DNA from 3 places in the Hydrogenophaga sp. L76 genome. Region 3 is predicted to be linked to each of the others. Evidence: predicted binding sites of a transcription regulator. Region 3 holds the regulator's gene; each other region holds the start of a gene.
The links. The regulator NrdR, encoded in region 3, represses ribonucleotide reductase genes. The targets are predictions, from matches to a motif close to CACNANATNTNGTG.

Region 1: AC23D4_RS11570 (ribonucleoside-diphosphate reductase subunit alpha) is a predicted target of NrdR. The motif match lies at 2,724-2,737, and genes of this name have one in related genera.
Region 2: AC23D4_RS13910 (ribonucleoside triphosphate reductase) is a predicted target of NrdR. The motif match lies at 2,657-2,670, and genes of this name have one in related genera.

The regions. Positions count from the first base shown of each region.
Region 1 covers NZ_CM172807.1:2,413,467-2,417,779, reverse strand. The annotation lists gene AC23D4_RS11570 (ribonucleoside-diphosphate reductase subunit alpha) at 1-2,556, opposite strand, end outside; gene ampD (1,6-anhydro-N-acetylmuramyl-L-alanine amidase AmpD) at 2,994-3,617, opposite strand; gene AC23D4_RS11560 (sigma-54-dependent transcriptional regulator) at 3,607-4,313, opposite strand, start outside.
Region 2 covers NZ_CM172807.1:2,889,359-2,893,671, reverse strand. The annotation lists gene AC23D4_RS13920 (LLM class flavin-dependent oxidoreductase) at 162-1,187, shown strand; gene AC23D4_RS13915 (acyl-CoA dehydrogenase family protein) at 1,198-2,496, opposite strand; gene AC23D4_RS13910 (ribonucleoside triphosphate reductase) at 2,695-4,313, shown strand, end outside.
Region 3 covers NZ_CM172807.1:220,771-225,083, forward strand. The annotation lists gene AC23D4_RS01065 (GspH/FimT family pseudopilin) at 1-443, opposite strand, end outside; gene AC23D4_RS01070 (type IV pilin protein) at 440-853, opposite strand; gene AC23D4_RS01075 (GspH/FimT family pseudopilin) at 1,226-1,774, shown strand; gene nrdR (transcriptional regulator NrdR) at 1,847-2,296, opposite strand; gene glyA (serine hydroxymethyltransferase) at 2,328-3,572, opposite strand; gene AC23D4_RS01090 (lytic transglycosylase domain-containing protein) at 3,859-4,313, opposite strand, start outside.

The sequences.
Region 1 (4,313 bases), 2.2 Mb from region 3:
TTCCACTTCGAAAGCGGTGGCGTACAGCGCTTTCACTTCTTGCGGCACGCGGTCGATGGAGCGCAGCGAACCGTCGAAGTGTTTGAGGTCCATGACCATCACGTCGTCCCACAGGCCCAGCCGCTTCAGGTCTTTCACCAGGTAGCCGTTGATGACGGTGAACTCGCCCGACAGGTTGGACTTGACCGAGAGGTTGCCGAAGCAGGGCTCGATGGACGCGTCCACGCCGATGATGTTGGAGATGGTCGCGGTCGGCGCGATCGCCACGCAGTTGGAGTTGCGCATGCCGTCGGTGGCGATCTTCTGGCGCAGCGCATCCCAGTCCAGGCTGCTGCTGCGGTCCACGTCCACATAACCACCTCGCTCGTGCGCCAGCAGGTCCAGTGTGTCGGGCGGCAGGATGCCCTGGTCCCACAACGAACCCTTGTAGCTGGCGTATCGGCCGCGCTCCCTGGCGAGTTCGGTGGAGGCCCAGTAGGCGTGGTAGCAGACCGCTTCCATCGAGCGGTCGGCAAACTCGACCGCGTCGTTGGAGGCATAGGGGATGCGCAGTTCGTACAGCGCGTCCTGGAAGCCCATGATGCCGAGACCGACCGGGCGGTGGCGCATGTTGGAGTCGCGTGCTTTCTTGACGGCGTAGTAGTTGATGTCGATCACGTTGTCGAGCATGCGCATCGCGGTCTTGATCGTCTTCTGCAGCTTCTGATGATCAACCCCACCATCTTTCAGGTGCATGAGCAGGTTGATCGATCCGAGGTTGCAGACCGCAGTTTCGGTGTCGCTGGTGTTGAGTGTGATCTCGGTGCAGAGGTTGGAGCTGTGCACCACGCCGGCATGTTGCTGCGGGCTGCGCACATTGCAGGCGTCCTTGAAGGTGATCCAGGGGTGGCCGGTCTCGAACAGCATCGACAGCATCTTGCGCCACATGTCGGTGGCGGGCAGCTTGCGGTAGGGCTTGATCTCGCCGCGGGCGGCCTTCTCTTCATAGGCGACGTAGGCCTTTTCGAAATCGGCGCCGAACAGGTCGTGCAGGTCGGGCACGTCGTTGGGCGAGAACAGGCTCCACTCGCCTTTTTCCATCACGCGCTTCATGAACAGGTCGGGAATCCAGTTCGCCGTGTTCATGTCGTGGGTGCGGCGGCGGTCGTCGCCGGTGTTCTTGCGCAGTTCCAGGAATTCTTCGATGTCCAGGTGCCAGGTTTCCAGGTAGGTGCAGACCGCGCCTTTGCGCTTGCCGCCCTGGTTCACCGCCACGGCGGTGTCGTTGACCACCTTGAGGAAAGGCACCACGCCTTGCGATTCGCCGTTGGTGCCCTTGATGTGTGCGCCCATGGCCCGCACGCGCGTCCAGTCGTTGCCCAGGCCGCCAGCGAACTTGGACAGCAGCGCGTTTTCCTTGATCGACTCGTAGATGCCGTCGAGGTCGTCGGGCACGGTGGTCAGGTAGCAGCTGGAGAGTTGCGAGCGGCGGGTGCCGCTGTTGAACAGCGTGGGCGTGGACGACATGAAATCGAACGAGGACAGGACCTCGTAGAACTCGATGGCGCGCGCTTCGCGGTCGATCTCGTTGAGCGCCAGGCCCATGGCCACGCGCATGAAGAAAGCCTGCGGCAGCTCGATGCGGGACTTGCGCACGTGCAGGAAGTAGCGGTCGTACAGGGTCTGCAGGCCAAGGTAGTCGAACTGCAGGTCGCGCTCGGGCTTGAGCGCCGCGCCCAGACGGGCGAGGTCGAACTGCTGCAGCTTCTCATCGAGCAGCTCGTTCTGCACACCCTTCTTGATGAACTGCGGGAAGTAGTCGGCGTAGCGCGCGCCCATCTCGGTGGAGGGCACTTCTTCACCGATCACCTCCTTGACGATGGTGTGAAGCAGCAGGCGCGCGGTGGCGTAGGTGTAGTCCGGGTCTTTTTCGATCAGGGTGCGCGCGGCCAGGATGGAGGCCTTGTAGACCTCTTCGATCGGCACGCCGTCGTACAGGTTGCGCTTGGTCTCGGCGACGATCGGGTCGGCCTTGACGTCTTTGCCCAGGCCTTTGCAGGCGTCTTCGATCAGGTGCTGCAGGCGGTTCAGGTCCAGCGGCACGCGCTGGCCGCCGTCCATCACGTGCAGCAGGGCTTCGGCGGGCTTCTGCGCTTCTGCCTGATGGGCTCGTTCCTGCGTGCGGCGTTCGCGGTACAGCACGTAGGCGCGCGCCACTTCGTGGTGACCGCTGCGCATCAGGCCGAGTTCGACCTGGTCCTGCACGTCCTCAATATGGAAGGTGCCGCCGGCGGGGCGCGAGCGCATCAGCGCGCGCACCACGTTCTGCGTCAGGGCGTCCACCGTTTCGCGCACGCTGGCCGAGGCCGCGCCCTGGGTGCCGTGCACGGCCAGGAAGGCTTTCATCAGCGCCACCGCGATCTTGCTTGGCTCAAAAGGCACGACCGCGCCGTTGCGGCGGATGATCTGGTACTGGGCAAAAACCGAGCTGGCGCTGTCGGGCATGGCAGCGCTGGTGGCACCAGCGGAAGGCATCGCGGACGCGGTGGCGGATGTGGGGGATTGGGCAGTCAGCATGGTTCCTCTTTCGTTTGTTTTGTGGCGGCGGCCAAGGCGCGCGGTGTCGGATGGCAGCGTGGTGGGGAGGCCGGTTCCGCGACAAATCCGTTGGCTTGATCGGGTTTGAGCAGAAAAATCAAGAGGGTCAAGAGCCAGTTGATCGGGCGACCGCAACGCGCAGAGCACACTATATCTGGTGTGTGGTGGGTGTTCAAGCCACTACCGGTAGTGTTTGTGAAAAAACTGCGACCGACGCGGTGGACCCCTTTCGTCAGACAAAAATGCCTGGGGTCTCCCGAACCGCTGCAACGTCAGCGAACGTCTGGTGACGGCTCAATGAGCCTTGCTGTCGGATTTTTTCTGCAGCAGGGATGCGGGCTGCCGGGAGTTTTGTCGTTGAAAGCGGCGCCCATGTTGCGCTGTGCAAACCACCAGCGTTTGGGAAACTTGGGACCTCAGGGGGTCATGCGGGTAGACGGACGCGTGTCTTGGGGAAAACACGCATCGGCCCAACCCAGATCTTGTTGTAACCGTGTCCAGTCGAAACCGCTGCCTGGGTCCTGCTTGCGGCCGGGGGCAATGTGCTCGTGGCCCGCCACGTGGGCGATCGGGTAACGCCCGCCGAGGCTGGCGCACAAGCGGGTCAGGCAGTCGTATTGCGCACTGGTGAAGGGTTCGCCTTCCTGACCCTCCAGCTCGATCCCGATGGAGTCGTCGTTGCAGTTGCCGCGGCCACGCCAGCAGGACGTTCCGGCGTGCCAGGCGCGTGCATCGGCGTCGACAAACTGCACGAGTTCGCCATCGCGGCGGATGAAAAAATGCGCCGAGACTTCCATGCCACGGATCTGCTGGAAGTAGGGATGGGTGTCCCAGTCGAGCTGGTTGGTGAAGAGTTGTTCCACTTCCGGGCCCCCGTAGACGCCGGGCGGCAGGCTGATGGAGTGGATGACGATCAGGTCGATCCGTGCGCCTTCGGGACGCGGGCCGAAATTGGGCGATGCGCAGCGGCGGGCGGCACCCAGCCAGCCGCCATTCCAGACGGTGGGCGACACGGACAGATCGCCGGCTTCAGGTTTCATCGTCACCGTCTGCGGGGGTGGTGATGCCGAGCCGCTGGATGCGGTAGCGCATCTGGCGCAGGTTCAGACCCAGACGTGCCGCGGCGGCTGTGCGGTTGAAATCGGTTTCCTTCAGCGCCTTGAGCAGAACCTGGCGCTCCTGCTCGTCCAGGTAGGTCTGCAGATCGGCCGGAATGCCTGCGGTCGGTGCCGAAACTGGTGTCGATGCTGCGAACGCTTCGACTGTTGTCGGGCTCTCCGGGCGCAACGCCATGTCGCTCGTATCGCCGAAATCTTCTGCCTGCAACACCGCACCGCTGCTGAGTGCCAACGCACGTTGCAGCAGGTTTTCCAGTTCACGCACATTGCCCGGCAACTCGCAGGTCTGCAGCCACGCCATCGCCGTGCTGGACAACGCGGGTACCGGCTGGCCCGACTCGCTGCAGATGCGTTTCAACAAGGCGTGGGCCAGCTCGGACAGGTCCTCGCGCCGCTCGCGCAGGGCGGGTGTGCGCAGACCGATCACGTTCAGACGGTAAAACAGGTCTTGCCGGAACTCACCGCTCTTGACGAGAGCGGCCAGATCGCGGTGGGTGGCGCTGACCAGGCGCACGTCCACCGCTTCTTCCTGCACGCCGCCGAGTGGGCGCACGCGCCGCTCCTGGATCACGCGCAGCAGCTTGGCCTGCATCTGGAGCGGCAGGTCGCCGATTTCGT
Region 2 (4,313 bases), 2.0 Mb from region 3:
GGATGGCGCTGCGTTGACCGCGTTTCCCGTGCGTCGGCGCTCCGGTGGGGCCATCAAGGGACGCTGATCGGTGGGTGGATGCGGCGCGCCGGGGGAGGGGTACAGGGGTCTTTCGCGGGCTCACCGGCCTGCGGGATGCAAAGCATCTGACAATGCGGTCCATGAATCCCATGCCCAAGCCCCTGCAAGACATCCGCCTCTCCCTGCTCGATCTCGTGGCCGTGCGCGAAGGCGGCACGGTGGCCGATGCGCTGGCCATCACCGTGCGCACCGCGCAACACGCCGAAGCCCTGGGCTTCACACGCTACTGGCTGGCCGAGCACCACAACATGAGCGGCATCGCCAGTTCGGCCACGGCCGTGCTGGTGGGCCACATCGCTGGCGCCACGCAGCGCATGCGCGTCGGCTCTGGCGGCGTGATGCTGCCCAACCACGCGCCGCTGGTGGTGGCCGAGGCTTTTGGCACGCTGGCCGAGCTCTACCCCGGCCGCATTGACCTGGGCCTGGGTCGCGCGCCCGGCACCGACCCGCTGACCATGCGCGCGCTGCGCCGCGACCGGCGCGAAACCGAAGACGATTTCCCGCGCGACGTGGCCGAACTGCAGCGCCTGCTGGGCGATGCGGTGCCGGGCCAGAAGCTGATCGCCATGCCCGGCGCGGGCACCCATGTGCCGATCTGGCTGCTGGGCTCCAGCCTGTTCTCGGCCCAGCTGGCGGCCGAGCGTGGTCTGCCCTACGCCTTCGCCTCGCACTTTGCACCGCGTTACCTGCTGCAGGCGCTGGACCTGTACCGCCACAACTTCAAGCCCTCGGCGGTGCTGGACAAGCCCTACGCCATCGTCGGCGTGCCACTGATCGCCGCACCCACGGACGACGAAGCCGAGTACCTGGCCAGCAGCACCTACCAGCGTGTGCTGGGCATCCTCACCGGCAAACGCGGCCAGCTGCCGGCGCCGGTCGCCGGTTTCATGGAAACGCTGGACACCCAGGCCAGTGCGGCGATCGCCGACTTCCTGGCCTGTGCGGTGATCGGTGGCCCGGACACGGTGCGCGCCGGTTTGCAGAAACTCGCCAACGCGACCCAGGCCGACGAGTTCATGCTGGTGAGCGACGTGTTCGACCCGGCGCTGCGCCTGCGTTCACTGGACATCGCTGCGGCGGCGATGCGCGAGCCGGTGGCGGCCTGAACTGGGCCCTTCAGGCCGACAGGTGTGGCGGCGTGCGCATCTGCTCGGGCGTCGTGAAGTAGGCCGAAGACGCGCCCATGCGCGCGCGGGCCCGCTCCAGCTCGTGCCGCGCCACGCTGCGCAGGTGCACCTCGTCGGGGCCGTCGAGCAGGTGCAGGGCGCGGCCCCAGGTCCAGAACTGCGCCAGCGGCGTGTCGGGCGACAGGCCCATGGCGCCGAAGATCTGCATCGCGCGGTCCACCACGCGGGTCTGCAGGCCCGCGGCCACCACCTTGATCGCGGCCACCTGCGCGCGCACGGCGGCGGGTTCGGCTTGCTCGGGGTGGTCAAGCAGCCAGGCGCAGCGCAGCACCAGCAGGCGCGCCTGGTCGATCTCGATGCGCGACAGCGCGATCCACTCCTGCACGTTGGCGTAGTCCGCCAGGTATTTGCCGAAGGTCTGGCGCTCCAGCGCGCGTTCGGTGGCGAGCGCCAGCGCCAGCTCGCACTGGCCGATGGTGCGCATGCAGTGGTGCACGCGGCCCGGTCCCAGCCGCGCCTGCGCCATCGCAAAACCTTCGCCCCAGCCGCCGAGCAGGTGGTCGGCCGGCACGCGCACCTGGCGGAACACGATCTCGCCATGCCCCTCGGGCGCGTGGTGGTGCACCACGCTGATGTTGCGCACCACGTCCACGCCCGGCGTGTCCAGCGGCACCAGCACCATGCTGTGCTGGCGGTGCCGGGTCTCGGCCGCGGCGCTGTCGTCGGGCGCGTTGCGCGCCATCACGATCAGCAGCCTGCAATGCGGGTGCGCCACGCCGGTGATGAACCACTTGCGGCCGTTGAGCACGAGGTCGTCGCCCTCGCGCCGCACCGTGGTCTGCAGGTTGGTCGGGTCCGACGAGGCCACGTCGGGCTCGGACATGGCGAAGGCGGATCGGATCGTTCCATCGAGCAGCGGCGTGAGCCACTGCGTGCGCTGCGCCGATGTGGCGAAGCGGTGCAGCAGCTCCATGTTGCCGGTGTCGGGCGCGCTGCAGTTGAACACCTCGGCCGCCCAGTGCAGTTGGCCCATCGCCTCGGCCAGCGGCGCGTAGTCGAGGTTGTCCAGCCGCGTGCCAGGCTCGTCCTTGCGCAGCCCGGGCAGGAACAGGTTCCACAGCCCTTCCTCGCGCGCCAGGGTCTTCAGGTCTTCGAGGAAGGGTGGCGGGTAGTCCCCCTGCTGCACCGCCTGGTGCCAGGCCGCGTTGTGCGGCAGCAGGTAGGTGTGCATGAAGGTCTCCAGCTGCTGCTGGAGCGCCTGCGCCCGGGGGCTGTGATCGAAGTCCATGCCGGGATTCTTCAGGCTCAGCGCCGTCCTGTCAGAACGCGCGTGACAGCCGCACCCGGTTGACGCAGATCAAGCCGGTGAAAGGCCGGAAACGGCGTTGGAAGCTGCGTCGACCTTGCGTCAAATCAAACTACCTATGGTGTCTGGCGGGTATCTTGAACACCATAGGTAGTGTTTTTGATCCAGGAGGCGAGAGCTATGAAAGATGCGATGGTGGTCAGTCTTCCAAGGGAGGTGATCAAGCGTTCGGGCCTGCGCGAGGCCTTCGATGCCGACAAGATCCGGTCCGCGCTGGCGCGGGCCGGCCAGGCCAGCGGCGAGTTCGACGGCGCCGAGGCCGCGCTGTTGTGCGCCCAGGTGGTCAAGGTGCTGATCCACCGCTTCAAGGGTGCGCCGCCCGGCATCGAGCCGATCCAGGACGTGGTCGAACAGACGCTGATCGCGGCCAACCACCTCCAGACCGCGCGCGCCTACATCGTCTACCGCGAGCAGCACGCCACGCTGCGCGCCGACCAGCAGACGCTGGTGGACGTGGAATCGTCGATCAACGAGTACCTCACGCGCGCCGACTGGCGCGTGAACGCCAACGCCAACCAGGGCTATTCGCTGGGCGGGCTGATCCTGAACGTGGCGGGCAAGGTCACGGCCAACTACTGGCTTTCGCACGTGTACACGCCCGAGATCGGGCAGGCGCACCGCGAGGGCGACCTCCACATCCACGACCTCGACATGCTCAGCGGCTACTGCGCGGGCTGGTCGCTGCGCACCCTGCTCAACGAAGGCCTCAACGGCGTGCCGGGCAAGGTGGAGTCGGGGCCGCCGAAACACATGTCCTCGGCCGTGGGGCAGATCGTGAACTTCCTGGGCACGCTGCAGAACGAGTGGGCCGGCGCGCAGGCCTTCTCGTCGTTCGACACCTACATGGCGCCCTACGTGCGACAGGACGGCATGGATTACGCGGCGGTGCGCCAGTGCATCCAGGAGCTGATCTACAACCTCAACGTGCCCTCGCGCTGGGGCACGCAGACGCCCTTCACCAACCTCACCTTCGACTGGGTCTGCCCCGACGACCTGCGCGAGCAGGTGCCGGTGATCGCCGGGCAGGAAATGCCGTTCTGCTATGGCGAGCTGCAGGCCGAGATGGACCTGATCAACCGCGCCTACATCGAGGTGATGACCGAGGGCGACGCCAAGGGGCGCGTCTTCACCTTCCCCATCCCCACCTACAACATCACGCCCGATTTCCCCTGGGAGAGCGAGAACGCGCGGCGCCTGTTCGACATGACGGCCAAGTACGGCCTGCCGTACTTCCAGAACTTCATCAACTCGGAGCTGCAGCCGAACATGGTGCGCTCCATGTGCTGCCGCCTGCAGCTCGATCTGCGCGAGCTGCTCAAGCGCGGCAACGGCCTGTTCGGCAGCGCCGAGCAGACCGGCAGCCTGGGCGTGGTCACGGTGAACTGCGCGCGCCTGGGGCATCTGCACGCGGGCGACGAGGCCGGCCTGCTGGCCGCGCTGGACCGCCTCATGGAACTGGGCAAGCAAAGCCTGGAGACCAAGCGCAAGCTCATCCAGCGCCTGATGGACCAGGGCCTGTTTCCCTACACCAAGCGCTACCTGGGCACCTTGCGCAACCACTTCAGCACGCTGGGCGTGAACGGCATCAACGAGATGGTGCGCAACTTCACGGCGGACCAGCACGACATCACCAGCGACTGGGGCCATGCGTTTGCCGTGCGCCTGCTCGACCATGTGCGCGAGCGCATGACGGCCTTTCAGGAGGAAACCGGCCACCTCTACAACCTGGAGGCCACACC
Region 3 (4,313 bases):
CCGGTCACACCGGTCAGGCTGGATGTGATGCTGAAGTCGGTCGCGTCATCGCCATCTGCAACCACATCGGGCCTGCCATTGCGTAGGAAACTGATCTCGGTCTCATCGGATGCGATGGCAATGGACCCCGTGAGGGCCTCGCGGGTCTTCAAGGTGGTGCCACCGGTTGTGATGCGCCACCCCTGGTTCCAGTCATCGCCCTCGGATGCCAATACCACCACCGCATTTCGCTTGATGGCTTCCGATCGCGCGATGTTCAGATCATTCACCAGGTCAAATGAAATGGACTTGATCCGCATGGTGGCGATGGTGTTGCTGAAGCTGGGGGCTGCGAGCGCCGTGAAAATGCCGAGAATGGCAATCACCATCAGCGCTTCAATGAGCGTGAAACCGCTTTGCTTTGGAGGGCCGGCCGCGCGGCCCAAGGCTGCCCGTGATTTCACCAGCAACCCCCTTTGGCGGCGCTTTTGGCGCCTTGCGCATTCAGGGTCAAGGTACCGCAGGTGTCGTTGGCCTGACCGCCTTTGGGTGCCGCCTGCAGGGTGAAACCCATGGGTTGAACATTGTTGACCACGACGGGCAGGGTGATGTCGTAATACAGGCTGACGCTGCTGGGGGCCGCCAGGCCCAATGCGACCAATGTGCTCGCATACATGCGCCGGTCCACCAGAAAGTGTTGTTGGCGCGAGGCCACTTCGTACATGAAAGCCTGTGCATCAGCACGCCGGCCCTTGCGCACGTAATCCTGGTAGCTGGGCAAGGCAATGGAAGCCAGGATGCCGATGATCGCGACGGTGATCATCAGTTCAATCAGGGTAAAGCCGCGCTGCAGGCTGGTGCGTAGGACGTTCATGGTATTTGGATGTTTCCACTGCATCGTAGCGGTTGACATCGAATGGGAGCGCCCTGGCTGATGAGCGGCCGGGAAGCCCGGTTCGACGGTATTTTGCGTTGCAAAGTGCCTTTGCCGGAGGCGGCAAGGACCGGCGCGAGCGATGACATCCCGGCGCCTGGATCGCCCGGACCTGACCGGTTCATGCCCATCCGGAGGGATGAACCGCAGGTATTCAGGGTGCATTCGGGTTTCACGGTTACATAATCGAATGCGGAATCTGTCATTCGCCATTTTTTGCAGCAGCTTGCGAATTCAGGCCGTATGCTTGCGGGTGCAACGACCTGTGTTTGAAAGAAGTCGGGTCCTAAAAAATGCGCTGGAGGGAAGGGTATGAATAGAAACAAAAATCACGGATTCACGCTGGTTGAATCCCTGTTTGTCATGACCATAATCGGGATTTTGTTGGCCGTGGCCCTTCCGGATTTGTCCGGTTTCGGGCATGGCACTCGCCTTTCGGCTTATTCAAACAGGTTCTTGGCGGCGCTTCTTTTGACCAGAAGCGAGGCCATCAAGCGGAATTCTCGGGTGGCCCTCTGCAAATCACGCGATGGACAGTCTTGTACCTCCGATGGACTTTGGTCACAAGGGTGGATCGTTTTTTCCGATCCCAACAACAATGTGCAACTCGATCCGGGTGAAAATCTGTTGTTGACGGAGTCGGCCATGCCAGGCAGTTGGTTGATTTCTGGAAATGTGCCAGTTTCCAGGTTCGTTTCCTATTCCGGCGCAGGGTCCAGCCATCTGGTGAATGGCGCTTTTCAGGCGGGAAGTATCACCGTTTGCCGAGAAACAGACGTGGCTACCCAGGCTTCACGGATCATCATCAACAGTGCGGGCCGACCGAGGACGGTCAGGGCGGTGTTGACATCCTGCCCATGAAGGCACAACCCGTTGGTCGTTTTTTGCCAGCGGCAGCCAGCATTTTCGAGGATTCGCCGCAGTAAGGGGCGTTCACTTCCTCACTTCGTCCACCAGCGCCCGGAACTCGTCGATGTCTTCGAAGCTGCGGTACACGCTGGCGAAGCGGATGTAGGCCACCTTGTCGAGCTTCTTGAGTTCGCGCATGACCATTTCGCCGAGCCGGGTGGCCGGGACTTCGCGGGCGCCCAGGTTCAGCAACTTTTCTTCGATGCGCTCGATGGCCGCGTCGACCTGCTCGGTGCTGACCGGGCGTTTGCGCAGCGCCAGGGCGAACGAGGCCCGCAGCTTGGCCGGCACGTAGTCGACACGCCGGCCGTCTTTCTTCACCACGGCCGGGAAGCTGACTTCCGGCCTTTCATAGGTGGTGAAGCGCTTTTGGCAATGGCCGCACTGGCGGCGGCGGCGGATGAAGTCGGCGTCTTCGGAGATCCGGGTCTCGACGACCTGGGTCTCCAGATGACCGCAGAAAGGGCATTTCATGGTTTCAATGGCACCTTGCTGCGGTGGCTGCTCAACGGTAGACCGGGAAGCGGGCCGTCAGGGCGTTGACCTTGGCGCGCACGGCCTCGATGTTGGCCGGGTCGCGCGGGTTGTCGAGCACGTCGGCAATGAGGTTGGCGGTCAGGCGGGCTTCTTCGTCCTTGAAGCCGCGGGTGGTCATGGCGGGCGTGCCGATGCGCACGCCGCTGGTGACCATGGGCTTTTCCGGGTCGTTGGGAATGGCATTCTTGTTGATCGTCATGTGGGCGCTGCCCAGCACGGCCTCGGCTTCCTTGCCGGTGATGCCCTTGGCGCGCAGGTCGACCAGCATGACGTGGCTCTCGGTGCGGCCGCTGACGATGCGCAGGCCACGCGAAACCAGGGTTTCGGCGACGATGCGGGCGTTGGTGATCACCTGTTGCTGGTACAGCTTGAAGTCGGGCTGCAGCGCTTCCTTGAAGGCCACGGCCTTGGCGGCGATCACGTGCATCAGCGGGCCGCCCTGCAGGCCGGGGAAGATGGCGCTGTTGATGGCCTTTTCGTGTTCGGCCTTCATCAGGATGATGCCGCCGCGCGGGCCGCGCAGGCTCTTGTGGGTGGTGGAGGTCACGACGTCGGCAAACGGCACCGGGTTGGGGTACACGCCCGCAGCGATCAGGCCGGCGTAGTGGGCCATGTCCACCATGAAGATGGCGCCGACTTCCTTGGCGATCTTTGCGAAGCGCTCGAAATCGATGCGCAGGCTGTAGGCCGATGCGCCGGCGATGATGAGTTTGGGTTTGGTTTCCCGCGCCTTGCGCTCCATGGCTTCGTAGTCGATCGCCTCGTTGGCGTCCAGGCCGTAGCTGACCACGTTGAACCACTTGCCGCTCATGTTGAGCGCCATGCCGTGGGTGAGGTGGCCACCTTCGGCCAGGCTCATGCCCATGATGGTGTCGCCGGGTTTCAGAAAAGCCAGGAACACGGCTTCGTTGGCGGAGGCACCGCAGTGGGGCTGCACGTTGGCCGCGTCGGCGCCGAAGATCTGCTTGACGCGGTCGATCGCCAGTTGCTCGGCGATGTCGACGTATTCGCAGCCGCCGTAGTAACGACGGCCGGGGTAGCCTTCGGCGTATTTGTTGGTGAGCTGGGTGCCCTGGGCGGCCATGACGGCGGGCGAGGCGTAGTTCTCGCTGGCGATCAGCTCGATGTGGTGTTCCTGGCGCGCGTTTTCGGCCTGAATGGCGGCAAACAGCTCGGGGTCGGTTTGCTCGATGAGGATGTTGCGGTCGTACATGGTTGGCAGTCTTGGGTAACGTGGATCCCGGCGCGCGTCAGCGGGGTGACGACGGCAGGGGCTGCCCAGGCGAACGGCTGATCACCTGTCTTGGCAGCCAGGCGGCACGCTTCCCAGTGGTTGTCCCTGCGGTCCCGGATGGGGGCAGGGGGGCCACGTCAGCACCGAAGGTCGGGCAGGGAGCCCTGCGCCTTGGGTGCCTATCGCCAGTTGCGTACGGGGCCTAGTTTAGCCGAGCAGGGCTGCCCGACGCCCGGGAGGAGGATATTCCCGGGGCCCGAGCCGGTCACGAACGGACCAGCAGCAGGGGTTCCATGATTTCCGCAGCGGGGGGCGCAGCATCGGCGGCTTCCAGTTCGGGCGCTTCGGACGCTGGCAAAGCCTCGGTCTCCGCGGGTGCGACGACCGGCGTGGCTCTTCTGTAGACCGGGAAGCGGGTGGGCATGGGCTTGCCCAGCGCCACGCTCTGGATGCGCAGGTGTTCAGCCATCACTTTGTTGATGTAGCCGCTGCCATCGGTGGTGACCGCACCGACGTACAGGCGCAAGCCGCCTTCGATGGAGCCCGCCCGTTTGATGCATTCCTGCAGCACCCGCGCACCCACCCGCAAGTTGGACACGGGATCGAACGCCGCCAGCTGGCCACCGAAGTCCTCGTATTTTTCGGTGTGCACGCGCGTGAGCACCTGCATCAAGCCTTGAGCGCCCACGGGGCTCTGGGCAAACGGGTTGAAGCGCGACT